2 regions of the Janthinobacterium sp. PAMC25594 genome follow, and region 2 is predicted to be linked to the other one. Evidence: predicted binding sites of a transcription regulator. Region 2 holds the regulator's gene; the other holds the start of a gene.
What was found. Region 2 encodes FliA, which starts transcription of late flagellar genes. Its sites were predicted from a motif close to CTAAAGTTTNNNNNNNNNNNGCCGNTA; they were not measured.
Positions count from the first base shown of each region.

Region 1: KY494_RS11610 (flagellar protein FliT) is a predicted target of FliA. The motif match lies at 4,864-4,890, and genes of this name have one in related genera.

Region 1 covers NZ_CP080377.1:2,565,944-2,572,431, reverse strand. Annotated here, with positions in the region: gene KY494_RS11640 (DUF692 family multinuclear iron-containing protein) at 1-677, shown strand, start outside; gene KY494_RS11635 (hypothetical protein) at 685-969, opposite strand; gene KY494_RS11630 (RNA-binding S4 domain-containing protein) at 1,094-1,315, opposite strand; gene fumC (class II fumarate hydratase) at 1,411-2,805, opposite strand; gene KY494_RS11620 (FimV family protein) at 2,978-4,099, shown strand; gene KY494_RS11615 (hypothetical protein) at 4,255-4,407, opposite strand; gene KY494_RS11610 (flagellar protein FliT) at 4,524-4,775, opposite strand; gene KY494_RS11605 (HDOD domain-containing protein) at 5,000-5,827, opposite strand; gene KY494_RS11600 (M13 family metallopeptidase) at 5,978-6,488, shown strand, end outside.
Region 2 covers NZ_CP080377.1:5,357,580-5,364,067, forward strand. Annotated here, with positions in the region: gene flhA (flagellar biosynthesis protein FlhA) at 1-742, shown strand, start outside; gene flhF (flagellar biosynthesis protein FlhF) at 1,056-2,384, shown strand; gene KY494_RS24050 (antiactivator of flagellar biosynthesis FleN protein) at 2,377-3,240, shown strand; gene KY494_RS24055 (RNA polymerase sigma factor FliA) at 3,285-4,016, shown strand; gene KY494_RS24060 (flagellar motor protein) at 3,998-4,744, shown strand; gene motD (flagellar motor protein MotD) at 4,761-5,534, shown strand; gene KY494_RS24070 (translation initiation factor Sui1) at 5,585-5,947, shown strand; gene KY494_RS24075 (hypothetical protein) at 6,021-6,488, shown strand, end outside.

The DNA of each region.
Region 1 (6,488 bases), 2.8 Mb from region 2:
TCGCGGGAGAGGCGGTGCCGCAGCGTTTCTCTTTGTACCGCGGCAATCTGAGTGCCACCTGGCGCCGCAGCTTGGCGCAAGCCTATCCCGTCGTGCTGGCGTTGGTGGGCGCGGATTTCTTTGGCGGCCTGGCGCGTGCGTACGGCCGCCAATATCCGTCAGATAGCGCCGATTTGAACCAGTTTGGCGCCCGTTTCGCGGATTTTATGAGCAGTTTTCCGCCTGCGGCCGAGTTGCCGTATCTGCCGGACATGGCGCGTCTGGAATGGGCCGTGCACCTGGCCCATTACGCGGCCGATGCGCAGGGCCTGGCGCCCGAGGCGCTGGCCGCCCTGCCTCCCGATCAACTCGAAGCGCGGCGTTTTATCCTGCATCCCGCTTGCGCCTTGCTGGCATCCGACTGGCAAGTGGCGGCCTTGTGGCAGGCGCATCAGGATGGTGATGGGGAGAGAAGGTTTCCGCAAGAGATGCAATTGGCCAGCTGCGCGCTGGTCTGCCGGATGCGCTGGAAGGCGCAGGTGCTGGTAGTGGATGCGGCTGCGCACGCGGCCTTGCTGGCCTTGCAGCAAGGACAAACGTTTGGCGCCGCGCTCGATGCGGCGTTCGAGCGGGACCCTGCATTCGACCTGGCGGCACACTTGCGTCAGTGGCTGGCGCATGCGGTGTTGACGGCGTGACGGTTTTTTATTCGAAGGCCCGCAGCAAGCGCGCTTCGCCCGTCTGATCGTGGTACAGGGCGTTCGCCGCCAGGGTGGCGTCCATCATGCGCGTCACTTGCTCCTCTTCAAAGCGGGCCAGTTCGGCCGTGGCCGCGACGAGGGCCAGTTCCAGCCTGGCGCGCGCGCTCTGGTACAGGCTGCTGGTGTATTTGTCTGTGTTACGCAGTAATTCTTCCGCGTTTTCTATTACCTGGCGCAAGTCGCCGATCAGGCGCTCCTGGCTGCGCGTACCTTGTTCGGGATGGTCCATGGCGCTTCCCTTCCGCAATCGATATTTATCTGACAATAACGACGTGTTGCCGCTTGACTAGGGCAGCCGGGCTGGCAGCGGTGCTGGCTGGAGCATGGGGCTGCTTTCGCGCCCCATACCGGGATCAGGCGGGAGCGACGACCGTGATACGGATATCGCCCACGCTGACGACCTGGCCGGCGCGGATCTTGGCGGTCTTGCGCAATTCCTTCTTGCCATCGACCTTCACCACGCCGCTATCGACCATGACCTTGCCTGCGCCACCGCTGTCGCACAAGCCGACCAGCTTCAACAGCTGGTTCAGCTCGACGAACTCGGATGTTAAATCAAAGCTTACTTTTTGCATTGTATCCCTTATTGCAACGATGTGTTTTCAACACTTGATGACGACCTCAACTAATCCATAGTTTACCTGAAGCCGCCAGCAATGCAGGGTGTAAGTCAGCTTTTGTTGGGCCGCGTCATCTCCAGCGGCACGATCCACGCACCGAATTGCTCTTCCGTCACATAGCCCAGGGCCAGTGCCGCTTGCTTCAGGGTCGTGCCTTCGTGCTGGGCCTGCTTGGCGATTTGCGCCGCCTTGTCGTAGCCGATGTGGGGCGCCAGCGCCGTGACCAGCATCAAGGAGCGCTCCATCAGTTCGGCGATGCGACCACGGTTCGGCGCGATGCCGTGCGCGCAATGCGCGTCGAAGCTGCGCATGCCGTCGCCCAGCAGGCGCGCGCTTTGCAGGAAGTTGTGCGCAATCAAGGGCTTGAAGACGTTCAGCTCGAAATTGCCCGAGGCGCCGCCCACGGTGATGGCGACGTCGTTGCCGAACACCTGGCAGCACAGCATGGTCAGTGCTTCGCACTGGGTGGGATTGACCTTGCCCGGCATGATGGAACTGCCCGGCTCGTTTTCAGGGATGGTGATTTCACCGAGGCCGGAACGGGGGCCGGACGCCATCCAGCGCACGTCGTTGGCGATTTTCATCAGCGCCGTGGCCAGGGTTTTTAAAGCGCCATGGGCGGCGACCAGCGCATCGTGGGCGGCCAGGGCGGCAAACTTGTTGCTGGCCGTCTCGAACGGCTGGCCCGTCAGGCGTGCCAGTTCTAGCGCGATGCGGCCGGCAAATTCCACGTGGGCATTCAAGCCCGTGCCGACGGCCGTGCCGCCGGCGGCCAGTTGCAGCAGCGGCGGCAACGCTGCAGTGATGATGTGCTCGGCAAAGTCCAGCTGCGCCACATAGCCGGAAAATTCCTGGCCCAGGGTCAAGGGCGTGGCATCCTGCAAATGCGTGCGACCGATCTTGACGATGTCGGCAAACTCCGTGGCTTTCGCGTCGAGCGTGGCGCGCAGCTGGCGCAGCGGCGGCAAGACCGTGTTGGCGACGCCCAGGGCGGCCGCCACATGGATGGCGGTGGGGAAGATGTCGTTCGAGGACTGGCCCAGGTTGACGTCGTCGTTCGGGTGCAGCAGGCGCTCTTCTCCCCGCAAGCCGCCGATCAGCTCGGAACCGCGGTTGGCCAGCACTTCATTCATGTTCATATTGCTTTGCGTGCCAGAGCCCGTCTGCCAGACGGCCAGCGGGAATTCTGCGTCATGCTTGCCGGCCAGCACTTCGTCGGCCGCCTGCGTGATGGCGATGGCTTTCTTGCCATCCAATAGGCCCAGGTCCAGATTGACGTGGGCGGCCGCGCGCTTGACGGTGGCCAGGGCGGCGATCAGTTCAGGCGGCATCTTTTCCGTGGAGATATGGAAGTGCTCAAGCGAGCGCTGCGTTTGCGCTCCCCAAAGCCGGTCGGCGGGTACGTCGATCGGGCCGAAACTGTCGCGTTCGATTCTGCTACTCATGGCATCCCTTTCATCGATGGAGGTGGATCGAGTGTACTCCAGACGTCAAAAAGACACAGGATGATGCTGTATTGCATCATTTTTGCCTTGGCCCATCTATATTTTTGCGATTTCCTGCCGTTAAAGACAGACGAGTTCCCTTTATTTATCTTGTTATCAAAGCGATCAGTCCATGCAAAGCAGCATTGTTCCCCGTTGGTCCCTGATCGCGTGCGTCGCCGCCAGCCTGGCCTTGCCGCCCGTGATGGCGGCCGAACTGGGCGAGACGGCGGTGCTGTCGCATGTGGGGCAGCCCTTGCTGGCCGAGATTGAATTGACGGCGCTGGGGCCCGAAGATGTCAGCGGCGTAAGCGTGCGCCTGGCCTCGCCCGATGTATACCGGGGCGGCGGCATCGGCATGGACCCGGCCTTGCAAACCTTGACGATCAGCCCGTTTGAGCGCGGTGGGCGCCACTATGCGCGCGTGGCCACGCGGCAAGCGATCCAGGCGGGTCATGTACATTTGTATTTGTTATTAGGCAATGGTAGCGGCGCCGTCGTGCGCCTCGCCACCTTGTGGCTGACGCCGGCACCGCCCGCCGCTGTTGCTACCGCCGCCGCTGCCAGTGTGCCGGTCCGGCCCGTCATTCCGGCACCCGTGCCCGTGCCGCTGCCGCGCGCTGCGCCCGGCGCGCCGCCGCCCGATGCCGCCGCGCTGGCGGCCCGCGCGCGCGCCGAGGGTTTGGTGCGTCCGGCGCGCGTGTTCGTGCCGCCGCCCGCCGCGCCGAAGCCGGCCACCGCCGCGTTGCGCCCGCCGCGCCGCGCCACGGCACCCGTGGCCGCCTGCGCGCCCCAGGCGGATGCTGGGCAGGCGCAAGCGTGCGCGGCGCTGGATGAGAAAAACGCGGCCCTGAATGAAAAGCTCGGTGAATTGGAAGGCAAGATCGGCGCCCTGCAAAAGGCGCTGGCGCTGCCTGCCGCCGCGGCCGTGCCACCTGCCGCAGCGCCAGCCGTGGCGGAAGCGCCCCATGCCAGGCCCAGGCCCCTGACGCCGGCGGCGGGCGACAAGGAAAAGAAAGCGGGCGGCAATGGCTTGCTGTGGCTGGGGTTTGGCACCATCGCCTTCCTGCTGTTGACGGCGCTCATCGTGTATGTCGTGCGCAAGCGCAGGCAAGCGACGGGGCCGGGCGGGCCGTCGAAATACTGGGTCCTGCTGCGCAAGCCGTTCGGCCGCAAGAAAGAGGTGCCGGTGCTGACGGAGGCGGTGGAGGAGGGGCCGGCCGCCGAGCCGGAAGCGGAGCCGTTCTCGCGTTAATGATGTTGTCAGGCCGCGCCCAGATTTGATATGAAAAAAGATATTTAAAAAATACATGAAAATGCGTGTGTATCGCGTTGCCTGTTTTTCAAAGATGGTGATATGATTAACTCAGTGGACTTGCTCTACGACAAAACAGCCCCAGCCTGTCGCAGTCACCAACGATAGTGTGGCGCGGCAAAACAGGTGTAGCGTTGCGTAAACGCCTGGGTCTGGAAGCGGTTTGCGATGCCGACGATGTGCTCGCGAACGCCGGATGCAACCGGCAGCGAGGCGACGCCAGGAGATACCTGGGGTTCGCCTTCCAAATTCCCCCTCCTTGCTTTTTGAGTGCCGCAGATGGCGCGCTCCCTGGCACGGCGGCAGACGTAAAAAAAGCACCCTCGGGTGCTTTTATCGTTTCTGGCATGGCAAGCTTGCTTATTTACATGCGGGCGCGCGATCCCGGCATGATGTTCGACAGCTGCGTCATCCACGGTTCCGTGATGGCGCGGATTTCGCGGTCATTGGCCAGGATTTGCTTGAGCAAGTCGATCTTGCGCAGGCGCGAGGCGCCGGCCTGGGCAGGCATGCTGCCCGTCATGGTCGCGCTGGCGGCGCTGGCGCACTGGTTTTCCAGGGTATTCAAGCCATCCCAGTCGCTCGAACGTGCGGCCACGACCATTTTGTTGGTCATTCCTGCAATATTTTCATACATCGAGAGAACGTCGTTGGAGGTCATGAGCACACCCGTAACTAGTGAATGGATTACCGCTTGTCCAGATTAGCGGCAGGTTCAGCGGGAACTTGAGGGTGTTTTTGAAAAAAAAGTGAAAATAATGTGCATGGTTTGGTCTGGCCGCCGGAATCGCCCGCCAAACCCGCATGGATGCTGGGATGACGATTCCGGCCGCGATCGGTTTATTTGACGAGTTCTTCCAGCCCCGCGCTCAGTTCGGCAGGCGGCGGCATCCTGTCCACCAGCACGGACGGCGGTAAACCGAGCGCTTCAGCCACTTCATTGGGGTAGCAGGCGATGATTTCTTCATTGCTCAACGCATTTTCCTCGATGCGCGCGCGCCAGGAAGCCAGGTGCACGATGGCGGCCAGGCGGTTCAACGGCGCCTTGGCCAGCGGATCGGGAAAGGCGGCGATGGCCTCGGCAAAGGCGGGCGGAAACTTCCAGCGGCGCGCCAGTTCGGCGCCCACCTGCGCATAATCGTAGCCCAGCGACACCCGTTCCGCATCGAGCCGGCGCGCATCGAGCGGCGGCGCGATCTTGTCGAGTTGCATGGCTTGCTCCGGCATGGCGGCATGGATCACCAGTTGACCGATCGCATGCATCATGCCGATGGTGAATGCCAGGTCCTGGTTGTCGCCCGTCTGCCTGGCGATCCAGCGCGCCGACACGGCGCTGTGCAGACTGTAGCGCCAGAACTGCGGCAGATTCAGGCCGGGCACGGTCTTGTAGCCGCTGACCAGGCCCGAGCTGATGACGAGCGTGCGCACGGTGACAAAACCGAGCATCAGCACGGCGTCTTCCACCGTGCCGATGCTGCGCGAGACGTGATAATAGGCCGAGTTGGCCAGCCGCAGCAGCTTGGCGCTCAGCACCGGGTCCGCTTCCAGCTGGCGCGCGATGTCCTCGGTGGCAATGGCGGGGTTATCGAAACTGCGCACCAGCTCATTGACGATCTTCGGGGCGGCAGGCAGGGCGTGGGGTTGCTGGAACAGCGCTTCCAGTTGCATGGCAATCTCCTTGGCGTACACGCGGCACGGGGTCGTGAAACTATAGGCCGATTTTTTGTCCGCATGCAAAAAAGTTTGGGGACGGTTTTTTGGCCCAAAAAAGGTATGATTTCAGGCTATGATTTTCTTGTTTTCATCGAAAGGATCGCCATGCACGGTTTGCGTTTTTCCTGGTCCCGGACGCCAGTCCAGGCTGCCATCGTCCTCGCCCTGGCCGGCGCCTCGCTGGCCGGTTTGCCGGCCCGGGCACAAGGCCAGGCCACCGGCGCCACTGCCGTTGTCCCCGTCAAAGTCTTGCCTGGTGACGATTTCTATGACTACGTGAATGGCGACTGGCTGCGCAGCACGGAGATTCCCGCCGACCGCAGCAGCTGGGGCTCGTTCGCCATGCTCGCCAATGCCACCAACGAGCGCATCATCGGCCTCGTCGAAGGTCTGGCGGCGGCGCCACAGGCGGATGCGTCCGCGCGCCAGGTCAGCGATTTTTACCGTTCCTGGATGGATGAAGCGGCTATCGAAGCGAAAGGCTGGGCGCCGATCAAGCCCTTGTTGACAAAGATCAATGGCATACGCGACCAGGCGGGACTGGCCCGCGCGTTGGGCGAGAGCTTGCGCGCCGATGTCGACCCGCTCAACGCCACCAATTTTTATACGGAAAACC
Region 2 (6,488 bases):
GCCGGGCCTGGCCACCAGCGACCCCGCGTTCGGCTTGCCCGCCACCTGGATCGACGCCAGCTTGCGCGACCAGGCGCAATCGATGGGCTACACGGTCGTCGATGCGGGCACCGTGGTGGCCACGCACCTGAACCACCTGATTACCTCGCACGCTTCCGAACTGCTGGGCCGCGCGGAAGTGCAGTCGCTGCTCGACCACCTGGGCAAGGATGCGCCGCGCCTGGTGGAAGACCTGGTGCCGAAGATGCTGTCGCTGTCGACCTTGCAAAAAGTGCTGCAGAACCTACTGGCCGAGGGCGTGCACATCCGCGACATGCGCACCATCATCGAAACCCTGGCCGAGCATACGGTCAATACGCAAGACCCGAACGAGCTGACGGCGCTGGTGCGCGTATCGCTGGGCCGCGCCATCGTGCAGCAACTGTTCCCCGGTGCCGCCGAATTGTCCGTGATGACCCTCGACAGCCGCCTGGAGCGCCTGCTGATGCAAGCCATGGGCAACGGCGGCGACGGCGCGGGCATCGAGCCGGGCCTGGCCGATACCATCGCCCACCAGGCGGGGCTGGCCGCGCAGCAGCAGGAGGCGCTGGGCCTGACGCCGGTGCTGCTGGTGCCGGCGCCGCTGCGCGCCCTGTTGTCGCGCTTCTTGCGCCGCGCCTTGCCGCAGCTGAAAGTGCTGTCGCATGCGGAAGTGCCGGAAACCAAGACCATCCGCGTCACGGCGCTGGTGGGCGCGCAGTAGTTGACAGCATTAGTACCGGGGTCAGACCCGGCGGGGAGTGCGTCTCAATGAGATGCACTCCGGTCGTGAGCGACTGACCCCAGCTCTTGCTTCCACCATTTTTGCTTATTTTTTCATCAATTTCCTGCTGGCAAACTGAATAACGGGTACTTTCCCGTCCTGTTCCTTCGATCATTTCCTCCAAGCATCGCTAATAATGGAAACTGTCAGGGTGATCTGTGTCCATGTGGAAGACAGCATCCAAGCAACAGGAGTCGACGATGGTCACACAGTTCAGCCTATATTGCGCCACCCCCGCCCTGGGAGGCCGGTCATGAATGTGAAGAAATTTACGGGCGCCTCGTCGCGCGATGCGCTGCGCAAGGTGCGCGAAGCGCTGGGTCCCGATGCCGTGATCCTGTCGAACCGCCAGGCCGATGGCGTGGTGGAAATCCTCGCGCTGGCCAATGACGATGCCGCTTCGCTGGCGTCGCCGCCGGCCGCGTCCGAAATGTCCCAGCCCCGTCCCCAATTGCAGACCCAGTTCGCCACGCCGCAGCGTCCGGCCGCCCCGGCCCAGCGCCCGGCTGCGCCACGTCCTGCCGCGCCGCGCCAGGCAGCCGGCGAGCCAGTGGACATGGCCCGCATGCAGCAGATGATGGCCAGCGCGCTGGCGCACGTCAAAGAGAACGCCGCCGCCGAGATGAGCGGCATGATGAATGAAATCCGCGCCATGCGCGGCATGATGGAAACCCAGCTGGCGGAAATCTCGTGGGGCTCGACGCAGCAGCGCGAGCCGCAAAAAGCCGTGGTGCTGCGCGAAATGCTGGCTGCCGGTTTCTCGGCCAGCCTGGCGCGCTACCTGATCGACAAGCTGCCCGCCGGCCTCGATGGCGCGCAAAGCATGCGCTGGATCAAGACCGTCCTCAGCCGCAACCTGAATACGGTCGCCAATGAAGACGCCATGCTGGAGCAGGGCGGCGTATTCGCCCTGGTCGGCCCGACCGGCGTCGGCAAGACCACCAGCACGGCCAAGCTGGCGGCCCGCTGCGTGATGCGCCACGGCCCGGAAAAACTGGCCCTGATCACCACGGACGCCTATCGTATCGGCGCGCACGAACAGCTGCGCATCTACGGCAAGATCCTCGGCGTGATGGTGCATTCGGTGAAGGATGAGGCGGACTTGCGCATCGCCCTGAAAGAATTGAAGAACAAGCACACGGTGCTGATCGATACGGTGGGCGTGAGCCAGCGCGACCAGATGGTGACGGAGCAGGTGGCCATGCTGTCGGGCGCGGGCGCCGACGTGAAACGTTTGCTGTGCCTGAACTCCACGGCGACGCAGGAAACGCTGAATGAAGTGGTGCGTGCCTACCAGGGCAGCGGCCTGGCCGGCTGCATCATGACCAAGCTCGATGAAGCGGCCTCGATCGGCAACGTGCTCGACGTGGTGATCCGCCAGAAACTGAACCTGTTTTATGTGTCGAACGGCCAGCGCGTGCCGGAAGACCTGTACCTGGCCGACCGCGGCTACCTGATCGACCGCGCCTTCAAGCTCAAGCGCGATGCGGCAGCGACGCAGTTTTCCGATGCCGAACTGCCGCTGTTGATGGCGCAGGCGGCCGCCCGCAACAATGAAGCGCGCGGGGTGCGCCTTGGCTAATTTCGATTTCGACCAGGCCGAAGGCTTGCGCCGCATGCTGGCCGGCCCGCAGCCGCGCGTGATGACATTTTTATCGGCCACGCCGCAGGACGACAAGGGCGCCATGCTGGTCAACCTGGGCGCCTCGCTGGTCTACGGCGGCAATGACGTGCTGCTGCTCGACGCCAGCGGCGGCAGCGATGGCGTCGCCGCGCGCCTGGGACTGGCGCACGGCGCCAGCCTGCGCGACGTGGCGCGCCAGCAATGCGGCCTGAACCAGGTCATCCACCAGGTGCCGCAAGGCTTCGGCGTGGCCAGCCTGGGCGCGCGCAACCACCTGATGGACAGCATGGATTATGCGGGCGCGGACGAACTGCGCCGCCTGGGCAAGACCTTCGAGGTGCTGGCGCGCCAGAGCGGCATCGTGCTGGTCGACGGCGTCATGGCCGACGAGGGCGATTGCTTCCCCGTGCCGCTGATGGCCTCGTCCGATATCGTGGTGCAAGTGTCGACCAGCGCCACTTCGATCAAGGCGGCGTACTGCCTGATCAAGCGCCTGAGCCAGGAGTTGGGACGCCGTCCGTTCGGTATTCTTGTCACCGGCGCTTCCGAATCCGAGGCAAAAGTGGTATACGATAATATGGCGCAGGCGGCGAGCCGCTACCTGGCCGTGAAACTGACTTCGATGGGATCGGTGCCTGCCGATGAGTATCTGCACCGCGCGGCGCGTCTGGGCCGCAGCGTGGTCGATGCCTTTCCGCTGGCGGGAGCCTCGGTGGCGTTTCGCGGACTGGCCGAGCGACTGGCCCGTTCCGCGGCGCCGGTGCTCGGTGGCACCTTGTACCAGACGGGGAGTCCGCATCAGTTCAGCGTCTGAATCCATCATCAGCACACGATAGCAGTTAAAACAATAAGCAGCCTATGTACACGGTCAAAGGGAAATCGAACAAGGACTATTTGCTGACGGAGCACATTCCGTTGGTGAAGCGTCTGGCGCACCATATGAAGGCGAAATTGCCGCCTTCGGTCGAGGTCGATGACCTGATCCAGGCCGGCATGATCGGCCTGCTCGACGCCATCAGCCGCTATGAAGAGACGCATGGCGCGCAGTTCGAGACGTATGCCGTGCTGCGCATCCGCGGCGCCATGCTCGACGAATTGCGCACCAGCGACTGGCTGCCGCGCAGCATGCGCCAGAACATGCGCAAGATCGAAGAGGCGATGAGCACCTTGCAACAGCGCCTGGGACACCCGCCGACGGAGTCGGAAGTGGCGAAACTGCTGAAAATGTCGCTGGTCGATTACCAGGAAATGCTGGGCGACGGCGGCGGCCACCAGTTGCTGTACTACGAAGACTTTCATGACCCGGACGGCAATGACAGCTTTCTCGACCGCCATTGCGTGGACGAGGACAGCGACCCCTTGCGGTCCCTGCTCGATACCGATTTCCGGCAATCCGTGATCGATGCCATCGACGCGCTGCCGCCACGCGAGAAAATACTCATGGGCCTGTACTACGAAGAAGAGCTGAACCTGAAGGAGATCGGCGCGGTGATGGGCGTGTCCGAATCGCGCGTCTCGCAGCTGCATACCCAGGCCGTCGCGCGCCTGCGCGCAACCTTGAGGGAGCTGGCGTGGACTGGTCCAGCGTAATCGGGCTGGCGCTGGCGCTGGCGGGCCTCCTGGTCGGCCAGGCACTGGAAGGCGGCAAGATGGCCTCCCTGCTGCAGCCGGCCGCCTTTGCCATCGTCATCGTCGGCACCTTCGGCGCCGTGCTGCTGCAAACGCGGCTGCGCACCTTCGTGCGCGGCCTGGAAATGCTGCGCTGGGTCTTCCTGCCGCCAGCCGACACGCGTGCCGCGCTGGCGCGCGACATCGGGCAATGGAGTTTGACGGCGCGCCGCGACGGCACGCTGGCGCTTGAACGCCTGATGGAAAACACGGCCGACCGCTTCAATGCCAAGGGGCTGAGGATGATCGTCGACGGCATCGCGCCCGACAAGCTGCGCCAGCTGCTCGACGTGGAAATCTCCGCCTACGAAATGGCCGAGCGCCAGGCCGTCAAGGTGTGGGAATCGGCGGCCGGCTATTCGCCCACCATTGGCATCCTGGGCGCCGTGCTGGGCCTGATCCACGTGATGGAAAACCTCACCGACCCGAGCAAACTGGGCAGCGGCATCGCCGTGGCGTTTGTCTCGACGATTTATGGCGTCGGCCTGGCCAATCTGCTGTTCCTGCCGGTGGCGAACAAGCTCAAGGCCATCGTCTCGCGCCGCGTGCTGCAGTATGAAATCACGGCCGCCGTGCTGTACGACATCGCCACGGGCGACCACACGCGCATCATCGAAGAGCGCGTCGCCAGCCTGCTTCACGAGCACTGAGCGAGCATTGACCATGATGCGGCGCGCGCGCAGGAAGTATGACGAGGAACCGGACAACCAGGACCGCTGGCTGATCTCGTATGCCGACTTCATCACCCTGCTGTTCGCCTTTTTCGTCGTCATGTATGCGATTTCGCAAGTCAACGAAGGTAAATACCGCGTCTTCCAGAACGCCATCGGCCAGGCCTTCAGCCTGGAAAAGGGCGCGCCGCCCATCATCATGGAAGCGCCGCAAGCGATCCCGCTGCCGAATCCCGCCCTGAAACGCCGCACGGAAGCCATCCGCCGCGAGCGCGAACACATGACGCGCCTGGCGCAGGACCTCACGTCCACCCTGGCGCCGCTGGTCAAGGAAGGCAAGGTGCGGGTCACGCAGACGAGCCGCGGCGTGAGCGTGGAAATCAATGCCAGCGTGCTGTTCGACCCGGGTGCGGCACGCCTGACGATGGAGTCGGACCAGGCCTTGCGCGCCGTTGCCGTGCTGCTCAAGGATGACACGCACGACGTGCAGGTGGAAGGACATACGGATGTCCAGCCGATCAGCAATTCCAATTTTGCCTCGAACTGGGAATTGTCGGCCGCGCGCGCCAGTGCCGTGGTGCGCCTGTTCATCGCCAGCGGCGTGCAGGCGTCGCGCCTGACGGCCGTGGGCCACGCCGACAACATCCCCGTGGCGCCGAACGCCACGCCGGAAGGGCGCGCGCGCAACCGCCGGGTCGCCGTGACGATTTTGTCGGGCATCCCCGAGACGGTGACGGAAGTGCCGACGGCGCCGGCGCCGGCCAACTGAACCCTGCCGCTTGGTACAATCGCGGCCTTCTCCCTTTTTATCTCTTCCTCATGAAAAGCAGCTCCCTGGGCGGTCTCGTCTACTCCACCGAAACGGGCCGCATGTGTCCCGCCTGCCGCCAGCCGCTGGCACAATGCGCGTGCAAGGCGCAAGCCAAGGCGGCACCAATCGGCGATGGCGCGGCGCGCGTGTCGCGCCAGACCAAGGGCCGCGGCGGCAAGAGCGTCACCGTGGTGAAAGGCCTGGCGCTGGACGCCATCGCGCTGGCCCTGCTGGGCAAGCAGCTGCGCGCGCAATGCGGCTCGGGCGGCACCGTCAAGGATGGCGTGATCGAAGTGCAGGGCGACCATGTCGACACCATCCTTGCTGCGCTGACCAGGCTGGGTCACCAGGCGAAAAAAGCCGGCGGCTGATTGCCCGCGCCGCGTGCGGCATGCCGCCGCGCACCTGTGGTAACGTGCATTTCCTTTTATGCGCCACCTCATCATGAATAGCAAACTGACCGGTATCGCCATCGCCGCCGCCATCGCGGCAGCGCTGGCGCTGGCGTACTGGCCTGCGCCCGACGGCGGCGTGCCGGAAGCGGGCGTCGCAGCCGCCAGCGCACCGCCGCGACGCAGCCTGGAATCGTATATGCATATCGATGCCTCCGTTCCCGCGGCCCAGGCGCCTCTTGTCGTGTCCCTGGCGCGGCGGCTCGAACGCCTGGCCGCCAGCGGCAGGGCGCAAGACGCGTATGCGGCCTACAATCTGCTCGACGATTGCATCGTCTTCCAGCGCGAAAGCCGCCTGCCGGGGCTGGAATTCGAGCTGGGACGCGAGATGACGCCAGAAGAAAAAGCCGCCCAGCAACAGCTGTGCGCGGGGCTGACGCAGCGCCAGCGCGACGACCGCCTGGTTTACCTGGCCACCGCCGCGAAGGCGGGCGTGCCGGGCGCCGCCACCCTGTTCCTG